Regions from separate parts of the Ochrobactrum vermis genome, predicted to be linked through region 2. Evidence: predicted binding sites of a transcription regulator. Region 2 holds the regulator's gene; each other region holds the start of a gene.

Region 1 (4,364 bases), 1.0 Mb from region 2:
CCTTCCGAAAACCCGAAAAGTTGCCCAATTGTTCACTCTCATTGGACAATATATTGGGACAGACTGTTCGCGCATTTCGAACAAAGATGGCTTTGTAACAGTCATGTAATTGCTGGCATATCAATCAAACTATTGTTATTATTTTCTTTTTTTAACGGTCATAATCGTTTCTCAAAACATTACGGGCAAGAATGTGTGATTAAGAAAACATTTTCGTGACTGGAACTTTTCTCCACTGTCACCCATTTCAGTAGTATCGGAACGACGAACAAAACGCCGCTCCACTTTCCAAGGAGATAGGAAAATGAAAAAGATTGTTCTTGCTGCCGCTGCCCTCGCTCTTAGCGCCGGTGCTGCCTTTGCTGAAAACCCGCGCGTTGGCGAACCTGCCGATCTTTATGCAAACGACCGCACGCCGGTTGCTTCCCAGAAGGTCGACTACACCGCTCCCGCTTCGATCGGCCAGTCCTCATTCCAGGACGGTTCGGCTCATCGTTTCGGTGACGCATCGCCTTCGAGCTACCAGAACTAAGCCTTTCCTCAAGGCTTAAGTGCAGGGCGTCATCAAAGCCTCCCAGCCGATGACGCCACGATGAATTTCAAAGCTGGATATCCTTCCAGTCATTCAGCTTCCCCAGTTATCTCCCCGATGGATGGCACGGTTGCCAACCGGGAGCCCGGAAAGGCTTCTATGCCATCCGAAGGGGCGATTTGTTTCACTGCATTTGTGCGACGTCAAATGCTCCCATTTGACTGCAAAATGCTCCAGAAGGATTACGAAAATGAAAAAGTTTGCTCTTGCTGCTGTTGCCGTTGCCCTTAGCGCCGGTGCCGCTTTCGCTGAAAACCCACATGTCGGCGAACCTGCCGATCTCTATGCAAACGACCGTACGCCGGTTGCAACCCAGAGCCAGAAGCTTGACTACACGGCTCCGGCTTCGATCAACAAGGCTCCGGTCTATCAAGATGGTTCGGCTCATCGCTTTGGTGATGCTTCGCCTTCCTCTTACCAGAACTAATCTGGCCAGGACTATTTGAGTCAGTATGCCTGACAAAAAAGGCGAAGCTTCCAGCTTCGCCTTTTTGTTTTGGTCAGTCTTCGTTAGGCGGCAGAATGAGGTGTTTAAGGCGAGTTGGTCGCAAGCGCTGCGGAAGCTGATCAAACGCAACGCCATCGAGCAGCAGCGGCTTTACCACGTCCAGGCGAACCAGAAGACCAGCATCCAGTGTCGCCTTGTGACCGAAGATTTTGCGGACCGTCCCGAAGCCACTGTCTTCCGGCAGTGAAAAACGCGCGGCGTCGCCATCGTTTTCCATGTGGCGGCGGAGGATCTCCTCCCATCCTTCCTGCGGGATCGCTCCCGGCTTTAAAAGCAGAACCCACGGCGTGCGAATTTCATCGAGCGCGGTTTCAATATCCATTTCGGCATAAAAGGCGCAGCCCGCGCCCAGCGCAACGAGAGCGGTTTCATCCGACGATCCTCTGTCGACGACCGTGACACGGCGCAGCAAACCCTCCACGACAGCCGGCACTAGTGCCGAAAGCGTATGGGCCAGCGCTCTTTCTGAATTCAGGGTTTCGATGACGACAGACAACATGCGCGCTTCATATATCAAGAACGTGTGAACGGGAAGCTATCGCATATATGTTCTTGATTTGTTCTATTTCTTGCGATAGGAATAGATTCATCAGAACAGAGTCGCATGGCTGCACGGCACGCGCAACAGAACAGTTTCCAGCCCCGAAAGGGTGTCCGGTTTGCTTTCGTCGTGACTGTACAACGCCAGATGTTTCCACTCAGGGAGACGAAGATGGAAGTGATCCAGCAGGCAGATATCATCAAGCAGGCCGACAGGGCTGCCTTCGGTAGCGGGCGCGCGGATCACGCCAATGCGATGATTGGCGAGGCTGGCTTGCGCATCGACCACGCCCGGCGGCGCGGACGCGGCGCGGGCATCAATCCAACCGGGCGTTTCGAGCCCGCGACACGCCATGACTTCGATGACGGCTGGACCACGCTTGAAGAACTGCCGCCATTCAAGACCGATGTGCAGATCGAAAAGCCGCGAACGATCATCACCCGCAATGACTCGCCCGACATCAACTTCGATCGCTCGATCAATCCCTATCGCGGTTGCGAACATGGCTGCATCTATTGTTTTGCGCGGCCGACCCATAGTTACATGGGGCTTTCAGCCGGTCTGGACTTTGAATCCCGCCTGTTTGCGAAGCCCGACGCCGCGCGCCTTCTGGAACGCGAACTGGCCAAGTCCAATTATCAGCCGAAAACCATCGCCATCGGCACCAATACCGATCCCTATCAGCCGGTCGAGAAGAAATGGCGCATCATGCGCGAAATTCTCGAAGTGCTGGAGGCTGCCAATCATCCAGTCGGCATCGTGACGAAGTCTGCCCTGGTCGTGCGCGACATCGATATTTTAAGCCGCATGGCCGAAAAAGGACTGGCCAAGGTCGCATTGTCGGTCACGACGCTCGATGCCAATCTGTCCCGTACGATGGAACCGCGTGCCTCGACGCCGACGCTGCGGCTGCAGGCCATCCGCAAGCTGACCGATGCGGGCATTCCGGCATCCGTCATGATGGGCCCGGTCATTCCGGGCATCAACGATCATGAGATCGAACGCATTCTGGACGCAGCCTATGCGCAAGGTGCGCGTGAGGCAGGTTATGTTCTGCTGCGCCTGCCGCTTGAGGTCGCGCCTTTGTTCAAGGATTGGCTGCTGCGCAATTATCCGGATCGCTATCGCCATGTCATGTCACTGGTACGCTCCATGCGCGACGGCAAGGATTATGATGCCGAATGGGGCAAGCGCATGCGCGGCACAGGCCCCTACGCATGGCAGATCGGACGTCGTTTCGAAATTACCGCACGCAAGCTCGGCTTCAATGCGCGCCGCCTTCAGTTGCGCACCGACCTGTTCGAACCGGTCGAAAAGGGAGGCAAACAGCTTTCCCTGTTCTAGAGCGCATTTCCTTAAGCTGGAAACAGGTCTGGGCCGCCCACCAATGATCGTCTGCATGTCTGCCGGTCCATATATTGCCATGGTTGATTGAGTTTCCGTCTGCCTTTTGATCAGACGGAAGGGCTACCTGCTTTCACGCCACCATCCTCGAGCAGGGCCCTTGCGGAGAATCGGAAGCAATGCGAGCATTGCCGCCAAATGAAACGCTCGACTTCTGATTCTCCGCTCCTCTTTGATATCCCCCTCGCGCCTGACTTTTCTGAAGAGAAAAAGCTGCTTTCGCGCGGACTGAAACATATTGCCGGCATCGATGAAGCCGGACGCGGACCCTTGGCCGGTCCCGTGGTTGCCGCTGCGGTCGTGCTGGACATCGATAATCTTCCGGACGGTCTGGACGATTCCAAGCGACTTACGGCTGCAAAACGGGAAGCGCTCTACGAAACCATTCTGGCAAAAGCCATCACCGTTTCGGTTGCAAGCCTCAGTGCACGCAGCATTGATGGAAGCGATATCAGGAAGGCAGCACTCGAAGCCATGCGTCGTGCTTCTGTCGGCCTGACCTTGCAGCCCTGCCATGCGCTGATCGACGGGCGCGATGTTCCACCGGGACTGCTCTGCCCTGGCTCGGCGCTCGTCAAAGGCGATCAACGATCCATTTCAATTGCCGCTGCCTCCATCGTCGCCAAGGTAACACGTGACCGCATGATGATACGCGCCGGTGCAGCCCATCCACCCTACGGGCTGGAAATCCATGCGGGTTACGCGACCGTCAAGCATCGCACTGCCATCGAAACGGCTGGCCCCGTTCCCGGCATCCACCGCTACACTTTCGCGCCCATCAAAGGCCGCTACAGCGCTTAAACTTCACACAGTCGCCAGCTTGGCAGCGAAGCCGAAAAGCAGCGCCGCAAAACCCCAGCGCTGGACCGTCTGTATTGCGGGATACCGTTTGAACAGGTTGCCAAGCGACGACCCCGTGAAAGCGTAAATCGCGTCGAACGACAATCCCACCACTGTCATGATAGCTCCCAGCAACGCGAACTGGAGCGTAATGCTGCCATTCTCCGGGTGGACGAACTGCGGCAGCAGGACCGAACAGAAAAGCAGCGCTTTCGGGTTGAGCAGATTGGTGAGGAGACCCTTGCGGGCCGAAGCCAGATAGGAACGGCGTTCGCGCACGCCTCCAACCGCATCCACAGTCGGCAAAGGGTGGCGCAGAATGCCAATGGCAAGCCAAACCAGATAGCAGGCGCTTACGATCCGGACGAAATGGAAAGCCATGGGAAAGGCGTGCAGAAGCGCAGCCAGACCAAAAGCGGCAAGAGCAACATGACATGCGCGTGCGATTGCAAGGCCCGCGGCTGCCGCAAGCGCATGCG
Region 2 (4,364 bases):
GGATGGCAGTGTCGCTTCTGCGCTCGTAGCAGGTACGCGTGCAGGGATCAGCGAGCAGACCAATGAAGATCTGCGCAAAGCGGGACTAGCGCATATTCTGTCGATCTCCGGCTTGCATATGGCACTAGCCGCCGGGGTCGTCATGCTGACGTTGCGGTCACTTTTCGCGCTGTTTCCCGCCTTCAGTGTACGGCATCCTGTGAAGAAGTATGCGGCATTTCTCTCTCTGCTAAGCTGTACCTTCTATCTTGCTATGTCAGGTGCGGATGTCGCCGCACAACGTAGTTATATAATGATCTCGATCATGCTCGGAGCATTGCTGGTGGATCGAGCTGCCATCAGCATGCGTAATCTGGCGATTGCAGCTATCGCCATGATCGCAATCTCGCCGCACGAGATATTGGGGCCGAGTTTTCAAATGTCTTTCTCAGCCACAGCCGCGTTGATTGCCGGTTATGCCTGGTGGAGTGAGCGCAGCGCGAGCAGACAGATTGGTAAGGAAAAGCGTGGCAGGACCACCCATGGCTTTGCTGGAAGAATCCTGAAACCGATCACGGCTGCAGCCGCCACTTCAGTCATTGCCGGACTGGCCAGCGGAGTTTTTGCTGCTTATCATTTCAACAATACCGCACCGTTAGGCCTGCTTGGCAACGTTCTAGCCGAGCCCGTAATAGCGCTCCTCGTGATGCCGTTCGCTGTCTTCGGTCTCGTGCTAATGCCGCTGCAACTGGACTGGGTGCCTTTGCAGATCATGGGGTGGGGAATTTTCACCGTCAGGCATATTGCCGCCCTTGTTGCGGCATGGTCCCCCGACGGCAATCCGGGGACGATGCCGGCACTCACTCTCGTTCTGTGGACCATTGCGCTCGTTCTGGCTGTTGTTCTGTCTACCAGACTGAAGGTACTGGCGCTTCCGTTCATTGCTGTTGGGCTCGTTGTTTTCATCAGGGAGCCTTTGCCCGATATCGTAATATCGGAGGATGCCAAACTGGTAGGCGTCCGATTGGCGGATGGCAGGTTCGCGATCAATCGAAACCGCCCCTCGCAATTTACGATCGATAATTGGAAAACCGCTTATCTGATAGAAGAGTTTATCGTGCCGCCATCAGGCAAAAACAAGAAACGAACGGGTGGGAATGGGTTTGAATGCGAAGATGGATTGTGCACGATCAATCTGCGCGATGGTCGCACACTTGCCTATACGGCAAACATCGCAATGCAAGAGATAGCCTGCAATATCGGCGATGTGGTTATTCTCGCGGTTCCCGGCAAAAACGCGTCGTGCGGTCGTTCCAAAACTCTGAGCATCAGTAAACGCGATCTGGCGCTGAAGGGAGCTGTGGAAATCAGACTCGGGAAAGCACCAGAACCAAACCAAGCTTTCCAGGCTTTATCGATAGTTTCGTCCGAAACAATAAAACCAGACGTCGGGCAGGCGATATCTGATCTGCAACACGATAACCGAATAACATTTGCAGTCGATACGCCAAGCCGTCCTTGGCATTTGCATCGCATCCATTCGCGTCCGGCGCGCGGCTTGCCCGAACGTGAGTACAAGTCCAAATCTCGAGCTGTCAAAAACGCAGCGAGCTGCACATCAGACGCCGACGACGAAGCAAATCGCTGCAAATGATTCTCGAACGCTTCCAATTAAAAATGAACTATGGATCCGCTCGATCTCTTTGCCTTACGTATTTCCTACGTAAAGCCGCTTCGTTCTTTTGTTGGAAATGCTCTAGTAGCGGCGGATCAGGCCGACAAGCTTACCCTGCACACGAACACGGTCAGGTCCGAATATTCGTGTTTCGTAAGCCGGATTAGCGGCTTCAAGAGCTATGGATGCTCCCTTGCGACGAAAGCGTTTCAAAGTTGCTTCTTCGTCATCGACAAGCGCCACCACGATTTCACCTGGATTTGCGGATTCGCCACGCTTGATAATGACGGTGTCTCCGTCGAAAATTCCGGCATCGATCATTGAATCGCCTTTGACCTCAAGAGCGTAATGCTCGCCCGCGCCGATCATTTCGGGCGGAAGGCTGAGGGAATGGGTTTGATTCTGAATCGCGGAGATGGGCACGCCGGCAGCAATCCGCCCCATAACCGGTATGGATACAGTTCCGGACGTGTCGTCATTCGTAGCTACAGGGGCAGGGCGTCCCGGTGAGGGCGGCGGCGGCGCTTTGCCCAGACTACCTTCGATAACGCTAGGGGCGAACTTCTTTTGCGCATTGAGCCCCGGTGCGATGGAATCAGGCAGGCGCAAAACCTCAAGCGCACGTGCTCTGTTCGGCAGGCGGCGGATGAAACCACGCTCTTCCAGAGCCGTAATCAGACGATGGATACCCGATTTTGAAGCCAGATCGAGTGCTTCTTTCATTTCATCGAAAGACGGCGGAATGCCTGTTTCTTTCAGACGTTCGTGAATGAACAGCAGAAGCTCGTGCTGTTTACGGGTTAACATGCGCGACACCCTCCCGACCAAGAATTGAGAAAAACAAAACCAGAACGAACACTATATGTTCCAGTCTTGTTCTGCAATGGTTTTAAATCCATTAACGCTCCGAGTGAGAATGGGCGGAACGTTTTGACACGAGAGCGTCATTGGTGGGAAATTTTAGATTAGAAGCGATATAATATATATATTATAATTAGTTATATGATTTCTCTCATAATTAGAAAAGCCGGAATCTGTCTTTGATCTACAGCATAAGGACGCGACAATCGTCGCCGATTGAGGCAGCGGACGCGTTCTCATCTCTGATGAGAAGTGCTTTTGAGCCGACGAGAGCCGAGAGCATGGACGAATCCTGGACCGGAAATGGCTTCGCGATCAGCGTTCCATCCGGAGTTGATTCGATTGTAACCCGGATATAATCGCGGCGATGGTCATTTGCAGGTAGGGAAGCACCAAGCTTCGCAGGCCGGATGTCGGCATCAAGGTTGGTTCCGGCCAGCTTGGCGACAAGCGGACGGAGGAAAACTAGACTGCAGACGAGGCTCGAAACAGGATTACCGGGCAAGCCTATCACATGCACAATTTTGCCATTCACACCGATGCGTCCGTACATCAGTGGTTTGCCCGGCCTCATGGCGATCTTCCAAAAATCGAGATCGACTCCCAATTTTTGAAGCGCGCCGTGCACAAAATCTCGATCCCCGACGGACGCGCCGCCGATCGTAACCAGAATGTCGATGCCGCTTTGCAGGCTGTCTGCTATTGCTTGTTCGATTTTGGCAGGATCGTCCGGAATGATCCCCTTGTCTGCAGGGCTGCCGCCCGACCGCCTTATGATTTCGGCGATTCCCACACTGTTCGACGCAACAATTTGGTCCTTTCCGGGTGTTTCACCCGGTGCGACAAGTTCATCACCGGTCGCAACGATTGCCACCTTGGGTTTTTGGAATACGTCGATTTTCGCGTTCCCGCTTGCAGCGGCTAGCGATAAGGCGGCGGCATCCAGCTCACGTCCGCTCGAAATGACGATGTTACCGGGCGAAAAATCGAGGCCCGCGCGGCGTATATGCCGTCCTGGCTCCATTCCTTCGAGAACAGTGAGCCGGTTACCCGAACGCTCGGTGTGTTCCTGAATGACAATTGTGTCTGTGCCTTTGGGTAGTGGCGCTCCGGTGAAAATGCGAACCGCCTGTCCGATCCCCAATTCGCCTTCGAAGCGATTGCCCGCCGCCGATTCGCCTATTACGTCGAACTCAACAGGATAAGAGATGTTGTCGGGCGCGATCAGGGCATAACCGTCCATCGCCGACCCGTCGAAGGGCGGCTGGAGAAAATGTGCGAGCACAGGTGTTGCAACCACGCGTCCACCCGCATCGGACAAAGCGACTTGTTCTGTGCCGTGCGGTTCCGCGGATTTCAGGATGCGGGCCAGTGCTTCATCGACCGGGAGAAGGGACATTGCGTTTCCTCTCGAACTGAATTGTTGGCCCGTTTAGAGCATAAAGCCTGTCTGGAAGAATTGATCCAGAGCAAAGTTCAGCGGCTCAGGCTTTCCAGTCACCTGATTTACCGCCGCTTTTTTTGGTAACGCGGATGCCGCCGATCTCCATATGTTTGTCAACGGCTTTGGCCATGTCATAGATCGTAAGACACGTGACGGAAACGGCGGTGAGGGCTTCCATTTCCACGCCCGTGCGTCCTTTGAGCTTGGCGACTGCGCGAACGCGCAAACCGGGTAGTGCCTGATCCGGTTCGATGTCGACAGCGACTTTGGTCAGCATAAGCGGATGGCAGAGGGGAATCAGGTCGGCGGTCTTTTTTGCCGCCATGATGCCTGCCAGACGCGCAGCGCCAATGACGTCGCCCTTAGTGGCATTGCCTTCCAGGATGATCGCCAGCGTTTCCGGCT
Region 3 (4,364 bases), 850 kb from region 2:
CGGCAAGCTTCACTGCTACGGCAGCCGCGTCCATGGCCTCCTGACGATAGCCAAGGCTCTTCAGGATTTCTTCCATGTCGTCGGTCGTCGCACCGAGAATGGACATCATGGCTGGCGTAACGATGAAGCGTCCGCCATCATAAGCGCCATCCGGACGGTTGCCCGACCCCGGACGCCAGGCAAGCGCCGGGCGAATGAGATCGGCAAGACGTTCCAGAATATCGATGCGCACGGCACGACGGCCCAGCACACGATAACCTGCCAGACGGTAGAACATCGGATCGAAAGCCGGATCGACAACGACCGAGGTACGGCCGGCAGCCAGCACATTCACGACATCGCCATAACCGGCGCGTTCGCGGCCATCGTTCTTCAGGGCCCAGAGCAGCGTGATGAGACCAGCCGGAGCAGGCTTCAGCAGCATGGGCATGAAGACATGATAAGCGCCGAAACGTACGCCGAGACGGCGAAGCGCGGCGCGCGAATCCTGATCGAGACCACGCACTTCCTCTGCCACATCGCGGCGCGGAAGAATGCCAAGATTCTCGACGATCTGGAATGCAAGACCGCGCGTCATGCCCGTCAGGGCATCGGCGGCTGCCAGATCGGTGAGCGGCTTCAGAATGGTTTCGATATGATGAGCTACGAAGCGTTCGATGCGCGCGGCAACCTTGTCGCGCGCCGCTCCGGTAAGCTGTTCGTCGGCCAGGATCACCGCGCGCGGCTTCAGCAGCTCATCGCCCGCAACCAGCGTTGCGACCGTTGAACCAACCCAGCGCATAACGCCATCCGAGCCCAGTGCGAAATCGCCATTGGGAGCTGCGGCAAAGCGCTCCGCACGACGTTCAAACTCGGCGGCCAGCGCCTTTTGTGCAGCCGACTTCACCGCCTTGGCGTCCGGCCCCTCGGCCTGAACGTCAGCGGTAAAACGGAATCCTTCCAGTTGCCCGACATTGTGGCCTTCGACAATCACGTCTCCGGCCGGGCTGATTTCTGCTTCAAGCATGGCATTCTCTCTCAGGCGCCTCATAAGCACGCTTGTCCTGCGGTCTACAAAGCGTTTCGTCAACCTTTCATGCAGCGCGTCGGACAATCTGTCCTCAATTTCGCGCGTCTTTTCCTGCCAGTGTGTCGGATCGGCAAGCCATCCCGGCCTATGCGACACGAAAGTCCAGGTTCGAATTTGCGCCACCCGATGCGACAGGGTATCGATTTCCCCCTCTGTGCTATCGGCGCGGCGCACCTGTTCGCTCATATAATCTTCATCGACGCTCCCTCGGCGGACAAGATCCTGATAGATGGTTGCAATGATATCGGCATGCTGCGCCGGCGCGATCTTGCGATAGTCGGGCAGCGCGCAGGCGTCCCACAAAAGCTCGATCCGTGCCGGTGTCTTTGCGAGCCGCACAATCTCGTCGTCTTTCGACAAATTTTCAAGCGCTTGTTGATCGACGGCTGGCAAAGCTTTGGCCAACCCTTCGACCGGTGCGGGTGTTTCCAGAGAATATCGCAGAGAATCGAGCGATGAAAAGTCAAAACGCGCCGTGCGCCATTGCAGAACTTTCACCGGATCAAAATTATGCGCTTCCACCCGTTCGACCAGTTCTTCGTCGAATGGATGCACCTGCCCGGTCACGCCGAACGTACCGTCACGCAGATGTCGACCGGCGCGTCCAGCGATCTGCCCCACTTCGGCAGGCGTGAGATCGCGGAACTGATAACCGTCGAATTTGCGGTTCTGCGCGAAGGCGACATGATCGACATCGAGATTGAGCCCCATGCCGATGGCATCGGTCGCCACCAGAAAATCGACATCACCTGACTGGTAAAGCTCGACCTGCGCATTGCGCGTCCGCGGGCTGAGCGCTCCCATGACGACGGCAGCACCGCCGCGCTGGCGGCGGATCAGTTCCGCAATCGCATAAACCTCATCGGCAGAAAAGGCGACAATAGCCGAACGGTTCGGCAGGCGCGTGCTCTTCTTGGAACCGGTATAGGCCAGATGCGACAGACGCGGACGCGTCACCACATTGATGCCGCGCAAGAGCTTTTCCAGAATGTTGCGCATGGTGGCAGCGCCAAGCAGGAGCGTCTCCTGCCGCCCGCGCAAATGCAGGATGCGGTCGGTGAAAATATGACCACGCTCAAGATCACCAGCCAATTGCACTTCATCGATGGCCACGAAAGCCACGTCGGTGCGGCGCGGCATGGCCTCGACCGTGCAGACGGAATAGCGCGCACCGGGCGGCACGATCTTTTCTTCTCCCGTCACCAGCGCGACATTGGCCGCACCGACCCGTTCCACGACGCGGCTATAGACCTCGCGCGCCAGAAGGCGCAACGGCAGGCCGATCATGCCGCTTCCATGCGACAGCATTCGTTCGATGGCGAGATGGGTTTTGCCGGTATTGGTCGGCCCTAGCACCGCAGTCACGTCGCGGCCACTCAAGGTCAGCGGCAAATCATGGGCAGGGAGTTGGTTCATGCCAATAATCGGATTCCCGGTACAAGCGCCCGTCGCGGGCTGGATGCTGGTTCTTGCGATAGCACTATACGACCTGCACCGAAAGCGCTCCTGTTAAGTTTCAGTATGGACGAGTTACCAACGTTTCGACGACCGATGTGCAGCCGGTCAATAACTTGTTGATTAACAATTGGAACGACTCTGGAACGAATCGGCGACGAATCGCTGACTCCGGAGTTTTCGCCTTTTGTTCACGGCAACATATAGTGATCGTAACACAAAAGCCCACCATATAATGAATCGGATGTTCCGCTATCCTGTCTTCTCCTGACGCAAAAGGCTATGGCTGTTAACTTTTGGCAAAAGCTGTCAACAGGCTGTTTCAACGGCAGCGGGATTCTTCAGAAAGTCTTAATGATTACTGATAGTTCGTTCACGTCGAAATGAATGAAAGTCCAATTTTCATTAACCTTCAGGCCAAAGCCGGAACGAATCGGCGACGAATCGGTGATCTGCAAAGTTTCTCTATTTGTTCTCACTACATCTGGTAGTCAGTGACCTTGGTACGCCATAGAAAATCAAATCCGAACTGACTTTGACAGTCCTGTCTCCGGTTTCGCGTTAACTTTTCCGGCAATTCCATCATGCCGACGATACCGATTTCAAACGTCTCATTGCGGAAACAAAAAGGCGGACGGAGCTTATTTCTCCGCCCGCCTCAAGGCTTGCTATGGAAGGTTCAGTCGCGCTCGACACACAGAGCGACGCCCATGCCGCCGCCGATGCACAGCGTCGCCAGACCGCGCTTGGCATCGCGGCGCTTCATTTCGTAAAGCAGCGTGGTCAGCACGCGCGCACCCGATGCGCCGATCGGATGACCGATAGCAATTGCGCCGCCATTCACATTGACGACATCTGCATTGAGACCGAGATCGCGCACGACAGCGCAGGACTGTGCGGCAAAGGCTTCATTGGCTTCGACAAGATCGAGATCGCCGACGCTCCATCCCGCCTTTTCCAGCGCCTTCTTCGTTGCCGGAATCGGGCCTGTGCCCATGATCGATGGATCGACGCCAGCCGTTGCCCAGGACACGATGCGCCCAAGCGGCTTCACGCCGCGCTTGGCGGCTTCATCCGCGTCCATGAGCACGACCGCCGCTGCTCCGTCATTGAGGCCGGACGCATTGCCTGCGGTGACCGTACCTTCCTTGTCGAAGGCTGGCTTCAGCTTGGTCAACGCCTCCATCGTCGTACCCGGACGAATATATTCATCAGCCGAAACAACGATATCACCCTTGCGGCCCTTCACGATGAAGGGAACGATTTCATCCTCGAACCTACCGGTGCTCTGTGCCGCCTCTGCCTTCTGCTGCGAGGCCAGAGCGAATTCATCCTGATCGCTGCGGGTTAGTTGCCACTGGCGGGCAATATTCTCAGCGGTGATCCCCATGTGATAGCCATTGAAGGCATCGATCAAACCGTCCTTCAGCATGGTGTCGACCATCTTGAAATCGCCCATTTTCACGCCTGACCGCAAATGCGCGCAATGCGGCGCCATGGACATGGATTCCTGGCCGCCCGCCACGATGATCTTGGCATCGCCGGAAAGTATCTGCTGCATGCCGAGCGCAACCGCCCGCAAACCGGAACCGCACAGCTGGTTGATGGAAAACGCTGTCGTTTCCTTGGGGCAACCGGCATCCATCGCCGCCTGCCGCGCGGGGTTCTGCCCCTCGCCTGCCGTCAGCACCTGTCCAAGAATAACCTCATCTACATCCGTCGCAGCGACACCGGCACGTTCCAACGCGCCTTTGATGACCGTGGCGCCCAGTTCATGCGCCGGGACATTGGCAAATGCACCGTTGAAAGCGCCGACTGCGGTGCGGGCCGCGCTGGCAAT

The links. The regulator LexA, encoded in region 2, represses DNA repair genes until DNA is damaged. The targets are predictions, from matches to a motif close to TGTTCNNNNTGTGTTCNG.
Region 1: CQZ93_RS02255 (PA0069 family radical SAM protein) is a predicted target of LexA. The motif match lies at 1,648-1,665, and genes of this name have one in related genera.
Region 3: CQZ93_RS11750 (helicase-related protein) is a predicted target of LexA. The motif match lies at 2,656-2,673, and genes of this name have one in related genera.

The regions. Positions count from the first base shown of each region.
Region 1 is NZ_PCOC01000001.1:482,547-486,910, reverse strand. Features, by position in the region: gene CQZ93_RS02270 (hypothetical protein) at 305-532, shown strand; gene CQZ93_RS02265 (hypothetical protein) at 783-1,019, shown strand; gene CQZ93_RS02260 (glycosyltransferase family protein) at 1,093-1,599, opposite strand; gene CQZ93_RS02255 (PA0069 family radical SAM protein) at 1,813-2,985, shown strand; gene rnhB (ribonuclease HII) at 3,184-3,846, shown strand; gene CQZ93_RS02245 (LysE family translocator) at 3,850-4,364, opposite strand, start outside.
Region 2 is NZ_PCOC01000001.1:1,505,085-1,509,448, reverse strand. Features, by position in the region: partial or broken gene CQZ93_RS07455 (ComEC/Rec2 family competence protein) at 1-1,633, shown strand, start outside; gene lexA (transcriptional repressor LexA) at 1,736-2,461, opposite strand; gene CQZ93_RS07445 (molybdopterin molybdotransferase MoeA) at 2,700-3,914, opposite strand; gene moaC (cyclic pyranopterin monophosphate synthase MoaC) at 4,000-4,364, opposite strand, start outside.
Region 3 is NZ_PCOC01000001.1:2,360,062-2,364,425, forward strand. Features, by position in the region: gene CQZ93_RS11750 (helicase-related protein) at 1-2,485, opposite strand, end outside; gene CQZ93_RS11755 (acetyl-CoA C-acetyltransferase) at 3,204-4,364, opposite strand, start outside.